DNA from 3 places in the Microbacterium sp. LWS13-1.2 genome. Region 2 is predicted to be linked to each of the others. Evidence: predicted binding sites of a transcription regulator. Region 2 holds the regulator's gene; each other region holds the start of a gene.

Region 1 (6,608 bases), 1.2 Mb from region 2:
ACGCATGTCGCCGTGCTGCCCTACTCGTCGGGCACGACCGGCATCCCGAAGGGCGTGATGCTCTCGCATCGCAACCTCGTCGCGAACGTCGCGCAGTGCCGCGTGGCGCTCGACCTCAGTGAGAACGACCGCGTGCTGGCGGTGCTGCCGTTCTTCCACATCTATGGCATGACGGTGCTGCTCAACCTCGCGCTGCGTCAGCGGGCGAGTCTCGTGACGATGCCGAAGTTCGACCTCGTCGAGTTCCTCACGAACATTCAGAAGTTCCAGTGCACCTACCTGTACATCGCGCCGCCGATCGCGGTGGCGCTGGCCAAGCATCCGATCGTCGACCAGTTCGACATCTCGAGCGTGCACACGGTGTTCTCGGGGGCCGCTCCCTTGGATGGCGAGACAGCCGAGACCGCGGGTCGTCGCATCAACTCCCGCATGATGCAGGGGTATGGCATGAGCGAGCTGAGCCCGGTCTCGCACGCGATGCCCACCGATCGCTACGACATCCCGGTGAGCTCGGTCGGCGTGATGCTGCCGAACACGCTCAACAAGCTCATCGACACCGAGACGGGTGAGGAGATCACCGAGGTCGGCGCCGACGGCGTGACGAAGCCCGGCGAGCTCTGGGTCAAGGGACCGAACGTGATGCTCGGCTACCTCAACCAGCCCGAGGCGACGGCCGAGACGCTCGATGCCGACGGCTACCTCCACACCGGCGACATCGCGGTGTACCACGACGGCGGATACTTCTCGATCGTCGATCGGGTGAAGGAGCTCATCAAGTACAAGGGCTACCAGATCGCCCCGGCCGAGCTCGAGGCACTGCTTCTCAGTCACCCGAAGGTGATGGATGCCGCGGTCATCGGCGTGCTGGACGAGGACAAGCAGGAGATTCCCAAGGCCTTCATCGTGCCCGCGCCCGACTCGGGGCTCACCGAGGACGAGGTCATGGCGTTCGTCGCGGAGCAGGTGGCCCCGCACAAGAAGATCCGTCGCGTCGAGTTCATCGAGGCGATCCCCAAGTCGAGCTCCGGCAAGATCCTCCGCAAGGACCTGCGAGCCCGGGAGGCCGCGACCGTCTGAGTCGGTCCGGGGTTCTTTGCTTCTCCGTTCTTCGGCTGGGCGAGCGCGTGGCGTGCGTTCGTCGCGCCTCGCTCGTTCGACGATCGCGGTGACTAGGTTGGCGCCATGGATGGCGTATGGCTTGCAGCGCTGAGCGGTCTTATCGCGGGTGGGACGCTTCTCGTCGGTGCTGCGGTCGCCTGGTTCGTCGACATCCCGCAACGCCTCGTCGCAGGCATCATGGCGCTCGGCGCGGGGGTGCTCATCTCGACGCTCGCGTTCGAACTCGTCGAGGAGGCCGCCGACGACGGCGGGCTGGTCCCGACGACCGTCGGATTCCTCGGCGGCGCGATCCTCTACATCGTCGCGGATCAGCTGGTCTCCCGCCCCCGGAAGCACAAGCCGGGTTCTCCGGGAGAGGGCGGTGCCGCAGGCCGTCCGCAGACGAACGACGCGACAGGGGGCGACGCGACAGCCGACGCGACAGCGGGCGACGCGACAGCCGACGCGACAGCGGCCAACGCGACGACCGGCGCGCGAGCGACCGCCGCGCCCGCGGTGAGCCCTGCGCCCTCGCGCGGTGCATCCCTGAGCGAGCTGCCCGCGAACATCGTGGCGCGGCGCGCTGCCGGGGCCGCGGGCAGCGCGGGCGTCGTGATCGCCATCGGCGCCTTGATCGACGGCATCCCGGAGTCGATCGTGATGGGGTTGTCGGTTCTGCAGGGCGGGATCAGCATCCCCATCGTCGCGGCGATCGCGATCAGCAACATTCCCGAGGGCCTGGGGTCGACGGCGGCTCTGAAGCGCGGCGGCCGTCACGGCCGTTTCGTCGCGCTGCTGTGGCTCGGGATCGCCCTGGTGACGGTCGTCGCATCGGTTTCCGGTTATATGCTGTTCCAGTCAGCGTCCCCGGATCTCATCGCGCTGATCACCACGATCGCCGCCGGCGGCCTGCTGGCCATGGTCTGCAACACGATGATTCCCGAGGCGTTCGACGAGCAGCACGCGCTCACGGGCCTCTGGGCGACGATCGGGTTCCTCGGCGCCTTCCTCCTCCACGAGCTCGCCTGACCCGGCGAGACGCCGGAAGGACCGATGGTCGTCGAAGCGCCGGCAACCACCGAGACGCCGAACGCCGGTTAGGACCGATGGGCGTGGACCCCGACCGATGGACGACGAAACGGGCGAGGCCCGATTCGCATCGAACCCCATCGGCGAACCGCTTGGCCGACCAGGCCGTGCCGCTCCGAACCGGAAGCTCATGCTCGGGGTCAGAACGGCGCGCCGTGGGCGCTCGCTGGATGGCCGGCGAGCTCACGTCCGCCGCCCGCGACGGTGAAGGTGGGCACCCTGCGCTCCGGCGCCACGACGTACCGCCGCCCGGTGGGCGAGGTCCACTCGACAGCCCCGCCGCTGCCATCGATCTGCTGCACGTCCCAGCCGCCGTGATGCTTCACGGTGTGATGGCCTTTGCAGAGTGGCGCGAGGTTGTCGAGGCTCGTTTCGCCGTCGTCGCGACTCCATGCCATCTGGTGGTCGACCTCGCATCGCGAGGCGGGCATGCCGCATCCCGGTCCCATGCATCGATCGGCTCGCCACTTCACCAGCTTTCGCAGGGCCGGTGGCGGCGAATACTGTGCACGCCCCACCGAGAGGACCATGCCGGTCTCCGGATGCGTGAGCACCCGCATCCACTTCGCATCGCCGCCGCACAGCTCGCGGGCGCGCGAGAGCGGGATCGGTCCGACGCCCTCGACGACCGGAGCGTCTCCCGCCGCACCCGCGTTGTCGTCCAGAAGCGACAGCGCCGGAACCGTCACGACCACCGACGCCCGGATACCGGACGCCGCGCCAGGAAGGTGCGTCGTCGTACCGTCGATGAGCAGGTCGGAGACCACATCGGCGCGGATCTGGTCCAGCGTGCGCGTCTCACCCTCGGTGGTCTTGATCACTTTCGCCATCGCCGTGACCCGGCCGTCGATCGCCTGCAGCTCCACGAGAGGCGCGTGCAGGAGCAGAAGGCCCATACCGTCAGTGCCGGCTTCGACCGCGATACACCGACCGGCGACCGCTGACGCGTATCGCTCCTCGAGCGTCTTGGTCTCGACCCGCGCGATCAGATCGCGCAGACGACGCCGGAACGTCCCGACCGGTTCTGCCTCGGCCAACGCCACCGCGCGGTCCACGATGTCGGCACGCAGCTCCGGCATCACCTGGTCCAGGAGGTCGACGAGGATCTCAGCGTGCTTCTCCGTGATCCGCGCCTGGCCGAGAGCATCCAACGCGCCGGAGTAGCGGTTCACCAGGGCATCGGCCTGCAGAAGCAGACGACCCGCCGCGTACTCGGTGATGCGCATGGCGGCCGACAGCTCGAGTCGGATGGAGCGCTCCGCCACGTCGATCGCACCGCTACCAAGACCGACGATGAGCGCGAGTTCTTCGCGACGCAGCGCCTCGATCCGGCGAAGTCGCTCCGCGGCGAAAACCGACAGCATGGTCGCGGTCTCCAGCACCAGGTCCACAGCGTCCGGCACCGGAGGGATGAAGTCGTCGACGTCGTCCTCCCAGCGCGCCGCCACTATGCGGGGTGCTGACAACGGAGGGTGAGTCACGACTCCAGTTTAGAACATAGTTTCGATTCACGCAACGATCATTTGAGTCGGACTTCGGCGCGACAGGGGCCTCGGACGGCGGTCCATGCGCGGGAGTGACAATGGATCCCGCTCGGCCGCTTCGGGCATGACAGCCATCCGCGACGACTCCCGGTCATCGACGAGCTGCCCCCGAACTCGTGTGTGTCGTTCTGGTTCACGCCGAAAGGACACCGACGTTCGCCCGACGACGACGAGCAGACCGGCGCCGATGATCGATGCGAGCGTCTGCGGCAGGTCGACCAGGTCGTTCGCGGCGGCGCCGGTGCGTCCCTGCAGCGCGCGGACGCAGCATCCGCTCAGCGGTCACCGTGGGGCGGTCATGGCTGCACTCACGGCGACGGGGCCGTCGCGCGCTCGCCGGCGTTCGGTCGTCGCGAAGATGGTGCCCGGCAGCGCGACGTTTGCGTCAATCCCTCTCTACGGGAACCTGCAGTTCGGTGATCCAGTCCGACTGAGGGATATCGGGCTCGGCGACGAGATAGACCTCGCGGCACGGGCCGACCATGCGGTAGCCGTCGTCGATGAGGCCGGTCATCAAGAGACTGTACGACTCGCCGATGCTGGGCATGTCTCCGCGGTGCGTGACGACCGCGGCGAGCGGCACGGCGGGGAGCTCCACGACGTCGTAGCCCTCCCCCGGCTGCGGCACGTCGTCGGCGGTGAACGAGACGTGCACGCCGAGCTCCTCCGAGCCCTCGACGTCTTCGTACCAGAAGATGCCGGGCTCGATCAGATCGCGACCCGCGGCACGGAGGGCAGCGGTCAGGCACCCCAGCAGCGGGTCGATGACCGGCGACACGTTCTCGGGGCCCGCGCCCGGCGCGCGCCCCTCGACGGCGTAGACGGTGACAGGGTCGATGGGGCGGTATTCGATGGGTGCGGACATGGCGTCCACGTCTCCTTCCAAAGCGCGGAGGCGCTCGCCGATCAGGGCGATCCGTGCGGTGTCGACGGCGACGGATGCCTCGAGCTCGGCGCCGCGGCGGACGAGGAGCGGGAGCAGCGCCCCCCGCTCGTCGTCGGCCCCGAGCACGACTGCGATGTCGTCCAGCCCGCAGCCCAGCTGACGCAGCTCGACGATGCGCAGCAGGTCGCGGAGCTGCCCCGTCTCGTAATACCGGTAGCCGCTGCGGTCGTCGACCCGCGCGGGCTGAAGCAGCCCGATCGCGTCATAGTGCCGCAGCATCCGCACGCTCACGCGCCCGAAGGCGGCGAACTCTCCGATGGTGTACATGGTGGAGCCCATGCTCGACCCTGACACAGCGTGAGGGTCAACCGGAACGGCGGATCAGGCCGATGCCGACCAGGCCTGGCCGTCGGCCTGACCGCTGTCGTCGTCGACCGCGAGTCCGTGGAGGGTCTCGAGCGCCGCGGTGACCTCGTCGAGGCGGCCCTCGACCGCGAGTTCGCGGATGCGGACCGACGGACGGTGCAGCAGCACCCCGGCGAGGTGGCGCAACGCAGCCTCGGTGTCGTCGCCGGCGCCGCGTGCGCGCGCGCGGGCGATCTCCTGCTCGACGATGCCCAGCACCTCTGTGCGCAGGGTCGTGATCGCCGGCCCGGCAAGGCGGTCGGCGTGGAACTCGGTCGCCGCATCCCCGACGATCGCCCGCGCGTCGGCGTGCGCGCTGAACTCCTGCAGCGGCGCGTGCAGGCGGATGGTCTCGAGGTCCAGCAGCTCGACCGCCTCGACGGCGCCCACGGCGGGGTCGACATTGCGCGGAAGACCGAGGTCGATCACGAGCAGCCGGTGTCCGGGCACGAAGGCATCGGCGTGCACCACGGCGTCGGCGGTGCAGGTGATGACGACGTTCGCCTCGGCGGCGGCGGCGGCGAAGTCCGACACCGGGATGAGCCCGTGCTGCGTCGCGAACGCCTGCGCACGACCCGACGGGGAGAAGACGTGGATGTCGCCGGCGCCGCGGGCGCGCAGTGCGTCGACGGTGCGGGCGGCGTAGCGTCCCGTGCCGACGAGCACAACGCGGGCGGCGGCCCAGTCGGAGACGCGGCTGGAGGCGAGCTCGAGGGCGAGGCGTACGAGCGAACGGTGCGCGCCACGCAACTGCGTGCGGTTGCGCACGCCGCGGCTCGTGTGGGTCGCCTTCTGGAACAGGCGCTCCAGCTCACTGCTCGTCATGCCGTCGGCGCGCGCGGCGTCGAGGGCGCGGCGCACCTGGCCCGAGATCTCGTCCTCACCGACGACCATCGACTCGAGGCCGCTGGTGACGGCGAACAGGTGGGCGGCAGCATCCGCTCCCTGGTGCACCGCGACAGACGCACGCAGCAGGTCGACGGAGACGCCGGACGCCTCGGCCATCGCCTCGACGACCGACTCCACCGCGACGGCCTCGCCGCCGGTGAGCGGCTCGTCGATGTCGAGATATGCCTCGAACCGGTTGCACGTCGCGAGCACGACCGCGCCGGAGACGAAGAGCTCGTCATCCACGAGAGCGCGCGTCGCCGTGGGCGCTCCCACAGAGAGACGCTCCAAGATGTCGAGGCTCGCGTTCCGATGGTTCGCGGTCAGACAGAGGAGCACAGACCTAATCTTAACGTGTGTCTTTGCATGACTCTCACCCTTCCGTTCTTCAGAGAAACGATCCCGCTCCGCTGATACGTGCGTATCGCGGTGAGCGGCCGACCAGGACGCCGGTGTGGTTCATGCGCCAGGCGGGGCGCTCCCTGCCCGAATACCGCGAGCTGCGGGTGGGCACCGACATGCTCGACGCCTGTCTGAACCCCGAGCTCGCCAGCGAGATCACGCTGCAGCCCGTGCGCCGTCACGGCGTCGACGCGGGCATCTTCTTCAGCGACATCGTGATCCCGGTGCGCCTGTCGGGCGTCGACGTGCGCATCGTCGCCGGGCGCGGTCCAGTTCTCGCGAACCCGGTGAGGACG
Region 2 (6,608 bases):
CGATCCTCCCCGGCATCATGCCGATCACCTCGGGCGCTCGGCTGCGCCGCGTGCTCGAGCTGACGGGGGAGCAGCTGCCCGCGGACCTCGCCATCGCGCTCGACCTCGAGCCGACCGCGGAAGGGCAGCGCGAGGTGGGCATCGCGCACGCCGCGCGCCTCGCCCGCGAAGTCGTGGACGGCGGCGCGCCCGGCATCCATCTGTACGCGTTCAACAACCACGACACGGTGCTCGACGTGCTGCGTGAAGCCGGGGTGCTCGCCTCGGCGACGCGAATGCCCGACGCCGTCCACTGACCCGGACGCCGCGATCCGTCGGATGCCCCGACGGTCTCTTCGGCGACCCCCGAGATCCCCCACTCCGAGATGAACGAAGCGAAAGAGAGAGCACGATGACCGAACCCCGCATCACCTTCCCCCACGGCACGATCCTGGGCTATCCCCGGATCGGGCGCCGCCGCGAGCTGAAGCGCGCGGTCGAGGCGTATTGGTCCGGCCAGACCGACGCCGAGACCCTCGAGCAGACCGCGGCCGGACTGCGCCGCGCGACGCGCGAGCGCCTCGCCGGGCTCGGCCTCGGTCGCGACGACTCGTCGATCCCGGAGTCGTTCTCGTTCTACGACCAGGTGCACGACGCGGCCGTCACGGTCGGCGCGCTGCCCGACCGGTTCGGCGCGCTTCGCGATGCCGACGGCGGCATCGGCCTGGACGCGTACTTCACCGCCGCGCGCGGTGCGGGCGAGGACGCCCCCCTCGAGATGACCAAGTGGTTCGACACGAACTACCACTACCTCGTGCCCGAGGTCGGCCCCGAGACGGTCTTCGCCCTCTCGAGCGACCGCTTCGCGCGCCAGGTGGCAGAGGCGAAGGCTGACGGATTCACCGTTCGCCCGGTGATCGTGGGCCCGGTGACGCTCCTCGCGCTCGCGAAGCCGACGGATGCCGCGCCCCGGGGCTTCGACCCCCTCAGCCGGCTCGACGACCTGCTGCCGGTGTACGCGGAGCTGCTGGCGAGTCTGCGGGCCTCGGGCGCTGAGTGGGTGCAGCTGGACGAGCCTGCGCTCGTCAGCGAGAGCCTGCCGGCCGACGCGGCCGCGCTGGCGGATGCCGCCGCCCGCGCATACGCCGCGCTGGGGGTACGTGGCGACCGGCCCGCGGTCCTCGTCGCGGCCGGCTATGCGCAGTTGTCGACCGAGGCGTGGACGGCGCTCGCGGCCGCTCCTATCGAGGCGGTCGCCATCGATCTGACCCGCGGCGCGGTGCCCGAGGCTGTGCCGGGCCTGGAGCGCAAGACGCTCGTGGGCGGGGTCGTCGACGGCCGCAACGTGTGGCGAGGCGATCTCGACGCCGCGTGGGAGCGGCTGCAGGCGCTGCACGCGCTCGGAGCGTCGGAGATCAGCGCGGGCACTTCGACCTCGCTGCAGCATGTGCCGCACGACGTCGAGGACGAGACGACGCTCGACCCGCGCCTGGTGACGTGGCTGGCTTTCGCCGACCAGAAGGTGGCGCAGGTGGCGAGCCTCGCGCGCGGACTGGTCAGTGGCCGTCCGGCCATCGCGGATGTGCTGGCCGAGGCATCCGCCGCGCTCGCGGATCGGCGCAGTGCGCCCGGCGTGCGCGACGGAGCGGTGCGGGAGCGGGCGTCGGTGCTCGGCGCGGACGACTTCACCCGCGGCGACTACGACGACCGCGTCGCGGCGCAGGAGGTCGAGCTCGCCCTCCCGGTCCTGCCGACGACCACGATCGGATCATTCCCCCAGACCGGCGACATCCGGCGCGCGCGTGCGCGGCACGGCCGCGGTGAGCTCAGCGCCGACGAGTACGAGAGCTTCCTGCGCGATGAGATCGCGCAGGTGGTGACGCTGCAGGAGGACATCGGGCTCGATGTTCTCGTGCACGGCGAGGCCGAGCGCAACGACATGGTGCAGTACTTCGCCGAGAACCTCGAGGGCTTCGCGGTCACCGAGAACGGCTGGGTGCAGTCGTATGGCTCGCGCGCGACCCGCCCGTCGATCCTGTGGGGCGACGTCGCGCGTCCCGAGGCGATCACCGTCGCGTGGTCCGCCTTCGCGCAGTCGCTGACCGACAAGCCGATGAAGGGGATGCTGACCGGTCCGGTGACGATCCTGGCGTGGTCGTTCGTCCGCGACGACCAGCCGCTGGGGGAGACGGCGAACCAGGTGGCGCTCGCCCTTCGCGACGAGATCGCCGACCTCGAAGGCGCCGGCATCCGCGTCATCCAGGTCGACGAGCCGGCGCTGCGCGAACTGCTGCCGCTCAAGCGCGCCGACCAGCCCGTCTACCTGGAGTGGTCGGTCGGCTCGTTCCGCCTCGCGACCGCCGGCGCTGCGCCGGCCACGCAGGTGCACACGCACCTCTGCTACTCGGAGTTCGACGTCGTGATCGACGCGATCGCGGCGCTGGACGCCGACGTGACCTCGATCGAGGCGGCCCGCAGCCGCGGCGAGGTGATCGGAGACATCGCGACGTCCGGCTTCGCCGCCGGCATCGGACCGGGCGTCTACGACATCCACTCGCCGCGCGTACCGTCGGTGGACGAGATCACTCAACTCCTCGACCGCACGGTCGCCGAGCTGCCGCTGCGCCGCGTCTGGGTCAATCCGGACTGCGGGCTGAAGACCCGCGGGTACGACGAGACCGTGGCGTCGCTGAAGAACCTCGTGGCGGCGACGCAGGCGGTGCGGGCGACCGTGCCGGCCTAGGAGCCCTTCTTCGATCCGGATGCCGCGGCCGCGTCGGTCGCGACATCCGTCTCGATCACGAGAGTGTCGGCGTCGGGGTCGGCGGGATCGCCGTCGACGATCACGACGGTGTCGGCCTCGCCGTCGACGGCAGGCGCCGACTCGGCGGCGCCTGCGGCAGATGCCGCCTCGTCGGCGAGTGCAGCGGCGGCCGCGGCCTCTTCGGGACGGCGCTGCAGCAGCTCGAACACCCACCAGACGATGAGCCACACGACGAGCACGAGGAACACCTCGCCGACCGAGAGCGGGCGCAGGAGCATCAGCCACACGATGGCCAGGGCGCCGAGCGCGATCCGCACGAGCACGCGCTGGGCGTAGAGCCACGCGCCGAACCGGCCCGTGTCGACACCGCGCTTGAGCAGGGCACCCCGCGCGCCGGCGTTGATGGAGGCGACGCCGCCACGCGCGGCGCGTGCGCCCCGCCAGCGGCCCGACATCCAGGCGATGACGGCGATCACCACGCCCAGCAGGGTGAGGACCACCGCGGTGTCGCGCATCGCCGATGTGATCTGTTCGTACATCGACGCGAGGGCGCCCGCCGGAACACCGAGGTTCGGCGCGCTGAGCGCGAGGATCGACCCGCCGATGCCCAGGCCCATCGCCAGCACGCCGGCGCCGAGCGCGATGCCGATGCCGGTGCCCAGACCGGCGGTGGACCGTCGCCGTGCGATGAGGATGCCGGCGAGGAAGAGCACCAGCGCGACGATCGGGGTCCACCAGCCCGCGGCGACCGCGAGGTTGTAGACGGTGCCGACGACGGTGAGCGCGTCGCTCTGCGCGACCACGATCGTCCTGTCGATGACCGGGATCGACTCGGCGAACCCGATCCCGCGGTCGACGAGCCGCTTCTTGACCTCTTCGATGATCGGCCCGAGCTGGATGCCGACCTCGCCGTTCTCGCCGATGACCACCGCACCCGAGGAGGTGCCGCCGGCGGCGACCGCCGCGAGCGATCGGTGGCTCGCGCGCAGCGCCGTCTCCCACACATCCGCGAAGGCGTCGGACTCCACCAGCCGGGTGACCGTGGTGTCGACGAGGTTCTGGAGGCCCTGGGCGGCGGGCGCGCGGAGCAGGTCGAGTGCGGCGAGAGCGCGCGGCGGCAGGTCGAGCTGCTGGATGCCGTCGAACAGGTCGTTGGTGAGGCCTTCGAGGTCGAGGGAGTCCTCGATGGCGACGGTCACCTGATCGGCGACCATCGCCTGCACCTGCGGGTCGTCGGCGAGCGGTGCGAACGTCTCGACGAATCGCGTCTCGTCGACGAGTTCGACGCGCGCCCAGGCGGCGACGATGGAGACCGGCACGAGGATCGTCGCGATGACGATGCACAGCGCCGACAGGAAGGCTCGCCAGCGGTTGCCGTGCGGCCTGTCCGTGGCCGCGGCCGTCACCGGTGGTGAGGGCCGCGTCTCGGCGCGCAGGCGGGCGTTCTCGGCTTCGAGGGCGTCGAGGCGCGCGCGGAGCGCGGCAGTCTCGTCTGCGGCGGTGAGGTCGGTCATTCCCCCCTTATAGCGCCTGCGGATGACGCACCGCCACCCACCTCGCGGTTCGGCGTCGAACTCCGGCCTCGAACGCGTCCGACACCGGGATCCGTCGGCGCGAGGTTCAGACGGCGCGCAGTACCGCGACGACCTTGCCGAGCACCGTGGCCTCGTCGCCCAGAATGGGCTCGAACGCGGAGTTGCGGGGGAGCAGCCACGTGTGGCCGTCGCGCTGACGGAACGTCTTGACCGTCGCCTCGCCGTCGAGCATCGCGGCGACGATCTCGCCGTTGTCCGCGGTGGCCTGCGACCGTACGACGACCCAGTCGCCGTCGCAGATGGCCGCGTCGATCATCGACTCGCCCGACACCTTCAGCATGAACAGGTCGCCCTTGCCGACGAGCTGGCGGGGGAGCGGGAAGATCTCCTCGACCTGCTGCTCGGCCGTGATGGGCACGCCGGCGGCGATGCGGCCGACGAGGGGCACCAGTGCGGCATCGCCCACGGAGGGCGAGGTGTCGGCGGGGCTCTCGGTCGCGGTGCCGGGCAGGTCGATCAGCACCTCCATCGCGCGGGTCTTGCCCGCGTCGCGACGCAGGTAGCCGCTCAGCTCGAGCTGGTTGAGCTGGTGGGTGACGCTGGAGAGCGACTTCAGGCCCACCGCGTCGCCGATCTCGCGCATGCTCGGCGGGTAGCCGTGCCGTGCGATCGACCGCTGGATCACCTCGAGGATCGCCAGCTGCTTGTCGCTGAGGCTCTTGCGCCGACGAGTCTGGGGCTTGTCTCGCCCGGCCGCGTCGCTCATCTTCCGGCTCCGTCCTGCGCTCGGCGGTGGAGCGCTGTTTCTTCGAATGTCGGAGGCCCGTGGTGGGGTTCTCGTATCGAAACCGTATCCGGATCGCGGGCATCTGGGGAACAACCCGGCCGCGTGTCGCGTTCGAGAGATCGCCGCCCGGATCCGGTATTGACATCCTACAGACTCGAAGATAGCTTCGGAAGAGAGGTTCGCATTCTCCACTCCCGGCCGAGTGGAGAATGCGAATCTCTCCCCATCAGGAGGAGCCCAGCATGACCGCGATCGACTTCACGGCATCCGTCCCGTCGCCGACGCGCGCCGCGCGTGTCGCGGCGCGGCGCGTGCACGGCACGGCACGGCAGCTCGCCGGGGGCACTCCGCAGCAGGCGTCCATGCGACCGGCGGCCGCGCCGTCGACGCGACTGCGCCTCACGATCCGTGGCCGGAGGGTGCTGGCCGCGATCGCCGCTCTGCCCGCCGTCATCGCGCTGAGCGCCGCTGTCATCGGCGGCGGCGCGGCTCTGGCCTCGCGTGACGCGGGCGCGCCCGCAGGTTCGTTCAGCACGGTGACCGTGGCTGACGGCGACTCGCTGTGGAGCATCGCGGAAGACATCGCCCCCGATCGCGATCCGCGCGACGTCGTCGATGAGCTCGTGCGACTGAACGCTCTCGACAGCGTCGTCGTGCAGGCCGGTCAGAGCATCGCGATCCCGGCAGCCTACGACAGCGGACGCTGAGCCGCTCCCGTCGGTCGGGTGACCGTCGCCCGGCGTCACGCGGCGGTCGAGCAGCACCGCACGCGCCTACCATGGGAGAGGTGAGTGCACGTCTCGAAGACCTCCCCATACGCGCCGATCTCCGCGGCCAGAAGCCGTACGGTGCCCCGCAGGCGCCGCTGCCGGTGGCCCTCAATGTCAACGAGAACACGCATCCCGTTCCGCCGGAGGTCGCCGACGACATCCTGGACTCGATCGCGCGGGCGCTCAGCGATGTGAACCGGTATCCCGACCGCGAGTTCACAGCCCTGCGCGAGGGCTTCGCCGGCTATCTCGGCCACGGCCTCACCCGCGACGAGATCTGGGCGGCCAACGGCTCGAACGAGGTGCTTCAGCACATCCTGCAGGCGTTCGCCGGACCGGGCCGCACGGCCTTCGGCTTCGCACCCACCTACTCGATGTATCCGCTGCTCACCCGCGGTACCGGTGCCGAGTGGATCTCGGGCACCCGCGCGGCCGACTACTCGATCGCGGCGGACGATGCCGCGGCCCAGGTGTCGGATGCCTCTCCCGACGTGGTGTTCCTGTGCTCGCCGAACAACCCCACCGGCACCCCGCTCGGACTCGACGTGGTGGAGGCCGTGTACGAGGCGACGGACGGCATCGTGATCGTCGACGAGGCGTACTTCGAGTTCGCGCCGCACGACGAGCGGTCCGCCCTGACGCTGCTGCCCGATCGCGAGCGGCTTGTCGTGTCGCGCACCATGAGCAAGGCGTTCGCGTTCGCGGGTGCGCGCGTGGGCTACATGGCGGCCGACCCGGCGCTCATCGATGCGCTCCGGCTGGTGCGCCTGCCG
Region 3 (6,608 bases), 1.5 Mb from region 2:
GGTGAGGCGTGCGCGCAGCGCGACCTCCGCGCGGCGGTACGGCTCGGCGCTCGAGTAGAGCAGCGAGCGGGTGTTCGCGGCCTCGAGGAACGACACCATCTCGAACGTGAGCTGCCGTGCGTCGTCGAGGAGGGGGAGCTCGCCGGCTGCCATCGCGTGCTCGATGCTCACGGTGAGGTAGTCCTCCCAGTCGCCGGACGCCGCGACGATCGCGTCGCGGACGACGCCGGGTCTGGCATCGAACTCGACGGAGGTCGCGGCGAAGAAGCACCCACCGCTGAAGACGCGGTCGCGCGAGTACGCCAGCCAGTCCGAGATCAGCGCGCACACGCGAACGAGACCGCGAGGCGTGCGCGCGCGAGCCGGCGCGACCACCCGATCGATGAACACCTCTCGCGCGGCGGCGACGACGGCGAGCTGCAGCTGTTCCTTGGAGCCGAACAGTGTCGCGATGCCGCTCTTGCTGTGCCCCGAGGCATCCGCGAGTCGCCCGATCGTCAGGCCGTCGAGTCCGTCGACGGTCGCGGTGTCGACCGCGTGCGCGAGCACCGAGCGCCGTGATTCATCGCCCCGGAGGCGACGGCGATCGACGGGTGCTTGTGCCATGGCGCCAGGTTACCGTACGATCGTTCGTATTCATAAGTACGATCGTTCGTATTCATCGGATCGGAGCATCATGAATCTCGCACTGACCGCCGCAGGGGTGACCATTCGAGGCGTCGCGGCCGTCTCGCCGGAGTGGGGAGCCAGCCTCGCGATGCCGCTGTTCGGCTCCGTGGCGAAGCCACGACCCGTCCGCCCCGACGACGAGGCGACGATGTGGCGCGCCCGCCGCCGCACCGTGCGGATCGCCGGCGTGGATCGCCGCGGCGTCGACATCGACACCTTTGAGTGGGGCGCTGGCACGCGCACCGTGCTGCTGTCGCACGGCTGGAACGGTCGCGCGAGCCAGTTCACGCCGCTCGTCCGCGAGCTCGTCGCCGGGGGCTGCCGAGTGGTCGCGTTCGACGCTCCCGCTCACGGCTCGTCGGCCGGCCGCCGCACCTACCTCGTCGATTGGCTCGACGTCTTCTCCGCACTTCAGCAGCGCTACGGCACCTTCGACGCGATGATCGGGCACTCGTTCGGCGGCCTCGCGACCCTCGTGGGGGTTGCCGGAGGAACGGATGCCGCGCGCGTCGTCACGATCGCCGCGCCGGCCGATGCCGACCTGCTGCTGAGCCAGTTCCAGAGCATGCTCCGCTATCCCGAGGCGGTAGCGACACGGATGAGCGCGCGCTTCGCGAGCCGCTACTTCCCGGGACAATCCGATCCTTTCGCGTGGCTGTCGAGCGTGCGGCGCCCGCTCCCCGCTGACGTGCCGCTGCTCGTCATCCACGACGAAGGCGACCGCATGGTGCCGTACGCCGAGGCCGGTCGGATCATGTCGGCGCACGCCGGCGCCCGACTGCTCGCGACGACCGGGCTCGGACACAATCGCATCCTCGTGGCGGATGCCGTGCTGGACGCCGTCCTCGAGCACGTCGAAGCGCCGTCCGCCGCCCGCACGTCGCCCGTTCCGTCCGGTGCGCGTACAGCCGCGGTCATGCCGGCAGCCGCGCCCGACGAACTGATCACGGCATCCGTCGCCGCGTAGCGCGCGAAGCTCTGTGACTGGTCAGAACAGGCGAGCCGACGCCTCCGGGCCGGGAGTGCCGCGCGCAGGTGCCGCGCGCAGCGAGGCGGCCGCCGCGCGTCCTCGCGACGTCGTGACGATCGGCGGGGCGCTGCGCGCGTCCGCGCGATCGGCCAGGCCTGAGACCGGTGCGCCGCGCGGACTCTCGTCTTCGGCGCTCCCGTCGAGACCATGCACCCGAAGCAGGGGGCGCACGCGCTTGGCGAGCCAGGTGCGATAGGCCTTCGGAGCCGTGCTCGTCGCGCCCGGATACAGCCCTCGGTAGGACGACACGAGCTCGGGATGCCGCTCCGCGAGCCACTGCAGGAACCATTGCTTGGCGCCGGGGCGCAGGTGCAGCGCGCCGTAGACGACGCGGACGGCGCCGGCCTCCTTGATGCGGGTGAGTGCGTGATCGATCGCGGCTATGGAATCGGTGAGGTGCGGGATGATCGGCATCAGGAACACGGTGACGCGGAAGCCCGCCTCGGTCGCCGCCCGCACGGTCTCCAGCCGGGCGGTCGCGTTCGGCGTGCCGGGCTCGATGAGGTGCTGCAGCTCATCGTCGAACACCGCGATCGACATCGCGAGGGTGACGTGCACGTCGGCGGCGGCATCCTTCAGCATGGGGAGGTCGCGCCGCAGCAGCGTGCCCTTCGTGAGGATCGAGAACGGCGTCCCCGACTCCGTGAGGGCCGAGACGATCCCGGGCATCAGCTTGTACCGCCCCTCGGCACGCTGATACGGATCGGTGTTGGTGCCGAGCATCACGGGATCGCGCTGCCAGTTGCCGCGTCGCAGCTCTTTCTGCAGCACCTCCGCGACGTTCACCTTGACCACGACCTGGGTGTCGAAGTCCCGCCCCGCGTCGAGCTCGAGGTACTCGTGCGTCCCCCGGGCGAAGCAGTTGTGACTGATGACGCCGTTCGCGACGAAGTCCCCCGTCGACGTGGTGATGTCGACCATGTCGACGGTTTCACCGAGATCTTCGATCGAAACGACGCGAAGAGGGGCGTCCGATTTCACGGTGTCTCCGACGAGGTTCAGCTTGCGCGTGATCGCAGGCCGCGTGAGCTCGAGGAAGCGTCGGCGAGCGGGGAGGCCGCCCAGGAGGCAGATGTCGCGCACGCCATTCGGCCGCAGAGGTTCCTCCACGAACGCGAAATCGTGCCGCCGCAACGCGCCGGCGATCTCCGCGAGGATCCGCTCATCGGAATTGGAGATGCGCAGTATGCCGCGACTGCAGCTCCCTTCCGCGTCGAAGATGCCCGCAAGAAAGCCGCGCGACCACTCTGACGACGGTGAGTCCGGCCAGCCGATCAACTCGGTGATGGCATCGAAGTCGGCCGCTCGGGAGGTGAAGATCGCGTTCACCTCCCGCCGGTGAACCGTCGCAGCGGTGAACATCCGCAGCGTGGTCTTCACTCCGGCAGCCTCCAGGAAGCCACGCGACCGATCCAGCGCCTCCCCGTCGGCGAGGGCCAGGCGGAACCGGCTCGCAACGTAGGAGCCTCTGCCGGTCGACCGTGGGTACGACCTTCTCAGTATCATCGCGTCGCCGCGGATCATTCCGCTGAGGTAGCCCGTGCGATACGCGCCGGTCTCAGTGGAATCCGCGACGACCCCGCCGGTGCCGAAGCCCATGAGCTTGTTGTTCGTCGTCAGGAACGGTCGCTGCGGTGCGCCGGCAGGTGCCGGACGGACGTACTTCCAACCGCGCTCGGTCAGGAACCGGTGGTCACCGCTCGCGACCAGCTCGGTGCCGTCGGCGAGCGTCACGCGGTAAGCACGCTTGCGGGTGCTCCACTGCGCCGAGACGGTCGCGCGCACATATCGTCGATATGCGCCCTCCCGCCGCGTGCCGATCACCTCATCGCCGGCGCACACGTCGCCGATGCGCTTGCTGAGGCCGTCGCCCATGAGGACCAGCGTGTCGGGATCCAGGCAGTAGACACATGCATGACTGCAGCCGCGGTAGGGGTTCACGGTCCAGTCGAAGGGCATGGCCGAGGCGCTCGGCACGTGGTTGAGCGCCGACTTGCAGAGCACCTCGTGGAAGGTGACGCCGGCGAACTCGGGAGTGGTCACCGAGCGCACCAGACCGTTCAGCTGCTCGAGGCCAGGCAGGGCCGCGGCATCCGCCACACCCAGTTCCTGTCCCTGCCATCGCATGAATCCATGAGAACAAAGCTTCGAACTTAAGTCAAGGCAGTGATAGCTTCGAGTAGAACATCGGCGGAGGGATGCCGCCTTGCTGGCCAAATCGCGCCGTCGCGACCAGAATGGCAGGCGTGACGGAGCCTGGCCGGCTCGCTACCCCCCGAGCCGCCCCCGAGACTCGTCGTGCCGCCCGAGCGATGCGCGAGGAGGCCGAACGGCGCGCCCGCGCGGCCGAGACCCAGCCCCCCACCGACGCGTTCGTGGCCTTCGAGCTGCCCAGCGAGGAGTTCGTGCCGGCGTCGGTCTCGGATGCCGCGCCGGCGGCACTGCCGCCTGACCTCCTCCCCGTCGCACCCGCGCCGGCCGCGGCGGGCACCGCGCCGCGGGGCGCATCGGCAGCGAGCGAAGTCCCGCCGCTGCCCCCGCGATCGCGCGCCCGTGCCGCCCGGCAGCACCGTCCCGCCCCCAGTGAGCGCCGGGCGGCCCGCGCTGCAGAGCTGCTCTCGGTCCACGAGGACGCACTGCCGATGCAGCACGCGCGTCCCCGCCGCGTCACCCGGCGGATCGCCGTCGTCGCCGGTCTCGCAACCGGCGCCGCGCTGCTGCTCGGCTCCGCAGCGATGACCGCCATGATGCTGCCCTCGGTCTCTCCGAGTGGCGCCGACGCTGCGCTGTCGATGACGGTGCAGCCTCAGCACGTCGACCAGCTTCCCGTGCCGCAGGTCGAGCAGTCGCCGCCCGCCGCCGACATCTGCGCGCTGCCCGACGTGGTGGCGGCAGTGCAGGCCGGCGATGACGAGGCCGCGATCGTCGCCGCAGGCGGAGGCGAAGCGTTCCGAGCCGCTGTCGTGGAGGGCCGCGCCCCCTGCGTGAACCTGGGCGACTCTGCGCGCACGTGGACCGTGGTCGACAAGATCCGGCCGACGAGCCCGATCGACTACCGCCCGAGCGGACTGGTGCTGCCCGACGGGGTGCGCAACGTCGAGGGCGGCGCCCTGCGCTCGGATGCGGCAACCGCTCTCGCGTCGCTGGTCACCGGCGCGCGCTCGGCGGGAGTCGGCGAGATCGCGCTCGAGAGCGGGTTCCGGTCGTATCAGACTCAGCAGCAGACGTACGGACGCCACTTCGCCGAGCGTGGCGAGCGGGCCGACCAGGTCAGCGCCCGCCCCGGTTACAGCGAGCACCAGCTGGGGCTCGCCGCAGACGTCGTCGCGTGTGCCGGCGCCTGCGGCACGCTCGACGACCTCGCGGCGACGGCCCAGGGCCAGTGGATCGCCGACCACGCGTGGGAGCACGGCTGGATCGTGCGGTACGTCGAGGGCGCCACGCCGGTGACCGGCTACCTCCCTGAGCCCTGGCACCTCCGCTACATCGGACCGGAGCTGGCGAAGTCCTACCACGACGGCGGATGGACCTCGCTCGAGGAGTTCTTCGCGCTCGACCCCGCGCCCGCCTACCTCGGCTGACAGCCTCCGCCTCTCCAGCCACCGCGGCAGCGCCATGGCCGCGCGACGGGGTCAGTCGCCGGTCCGGCCGCGATGTGGCGCCCGGCTGCGGCATCCGCTCGGCTGAAACTGAGTACCATATGCGGTGAGATGCAATTCCAACTGGGGAACCATCTCCGCAGACTCGACCTCAGCGACGAGAAGACAGACGAGAGGAAGGCGCACCATGGAGCGCGACATCTACGACGAGGACCACGAGGCGTTCCGCGACGTCGTCAAGGAGTTCGTCAAGCGCTACGCGTCCGAGGAGAAGCGCAAGCAGTGGGAGGCCGACGGCGAGATCGACCGCGCCACCATGCTCGCCGCCGGCGAGGCCGGTGTCATCGGCCTGTCGGTGCCCGAGGAGTTCGGCGGCGCCGGCATGCTGCAGGACTACCGCTTCCGCTCGATCGTGCTCGAGGAGACCATCGGCGCCGGTCAGGGTTCGCTCGCGGGCGCCCTGGGGATCCAGGACGACCTGGCGGTGCCGTACATCGTGCACATGGGCACGCAGGAGCAGAAGGAGAAGTGGCTGCCGGGCATGGCGACCGGCGAGATCCTCGGCGCTCTCGCGATGACCGAGCCGGGTGCCGGCTCGGACCTCCGCGGCATCAAGACCACCGCGAAGAAGGTCGACGGCGGCTACATCGTCAACGGCGCCAAGACGTTCATCTCGTCGGGCAAGACCGCCGACATCATCGTGACCTTCGTCAAGACGGGAGAGGGCAACCGCCCCGATGCGTTCAGCCTGCTGATCCTCGAGGACGGCATGGAGGGCTTCGACCACGGCAAGAAGCTCGAGAAGATGGGCTTCCACGGCTGGGACACCGCCGAGCTGTCGTTCACCGACGTCTTCGTGCCCGAAGCGAACCTCATCGGCGGCAAGGAGGGCCTCGGCTTCATCCAGCTCATGATGAACCTGCCCCTCGAGCGCCTCTCGATCGGCGTCGCGGCGGCCGCCGCCGGCGAGGCCGCGTTCGTATGGACCCGCGACTACACCCTCAGCCGCGAGGCGTTCGGAGAGCGCATCGCCGACTTCCAGAACTCCCGCTTCAAGCTCGCCGACATGGCGACCACGGTCGACGTGATGTGGGCGTACGTCGATCGCGCGATGATGCTCTACAAGGACCAGAAGCTCACGGCCGAAGAGGCCGCGAAGGTCAAGTTCTGGACCACCGACCGCGAGGCGGAGCTGCTCGACATCGGCGTGCAGCTGCACGGCGGTTACGGCTACATCACCGAGTACCCGATCGCCCGCGCCTACCTCGACGCCCGCGTGCACCGCATCTACGGCGGCACGAACGAGATCA

The links. The regulator LexA, encoded in region 2, represses DNA repair genes until DNA is damaged. The targets are predictions, from matches to a motif close to TCGAACANNTGTTCGA.
Region 1: a site for LexA is predicted at 3,679-3,694, ahead of MRBLWS13_RS05760 (DUF222 domain-containing protein). Genes of this name have one in related genera too.
Region 3: a site for LexA is predicted at 3,835-3,850, ahead of MRBLWS13_RS13520 (intein-containing Rv2578c family radical SAM protein). Genes of this name have one in related genera too.

Annotation. Positions count from the first base shown of each region.
Region 1 is NZ_CP151632.1:1,191,226-1,197,833, forward strand. Features, by position in the region: gene MRBLWS13_RS05750 (AMP-binding protein) at 1-1,077, shown strand, start outside; gene MRBLWS13_RS05755 (ZIP family metal transporter) at 1,183-2,127, shown strand; gene MRBLWS13_RS05760 (DUF222 domain-containing protein) at 2,328-3,668, opposite strand; gene MRBLWS13_RS05765 (MerR family transcriptional regulator) at 4,117-4,956, opposite strand; gene MRBLWS13_RS05770 (glutamyl-tRNA reductase) at 4,999-6,249, opposite strand; gene hemE (uroporphyrinogen decarboxylase) at 6,267-6,608, shown strand, end outside.
Region 2 is NZ_CP151632.1:25,604-32,211, forward strand. Features, by position in the region: gene MRBLWS13_RS00130 (methylenetetrahydrofolate reductase) at 1-296, shown strand, start outside; gene metE (5-methyltetrahydropteroyltriglutamate--homocysteine S-methyltransferase) at 392-2,722, shown strand; gene MRBLWS13_RS00140 (hypothetical protein) at 2,719-4,257, opposite strand; gene lexA (transcriptional repressor LexA) at 4,364-5,044, opposite strand; gene MRBLWS13_RS00150 (LysM peptidoglycan-binding domain-containing protein) at 5,428-5,772, shown strand; gene MRBLWS13_RS00155 (histidinol-phosphate transaminase) at 5,844-6,608, shown strand, end outside.
Region 3 is NZ_CP151632.1:2,874,113-2,880,720, forward strand. Features, by position in the region: gene MRBLWS13_RS13510 (TetR/AcrR family transcriptional regulator) at 1-606, opposite strand, end outside; gene MRBLWS13_RS13515 (alpha/beta fold hydrolase) at 677-1,636, shown strand; gene MRBLWS13_RS13520 (intein-containing Rv2578c family radical SAM protein) at 1,658-3,826, opposite strand; gene MRBLWS13_RS13525 (M15 family metallopeptidase) at 3,946-5,280, shown strand; gene MRBLWS13_RS13530 (acyl-CoA dehydrogenase family protein) at 5,486-6,608, shown strand, end outside.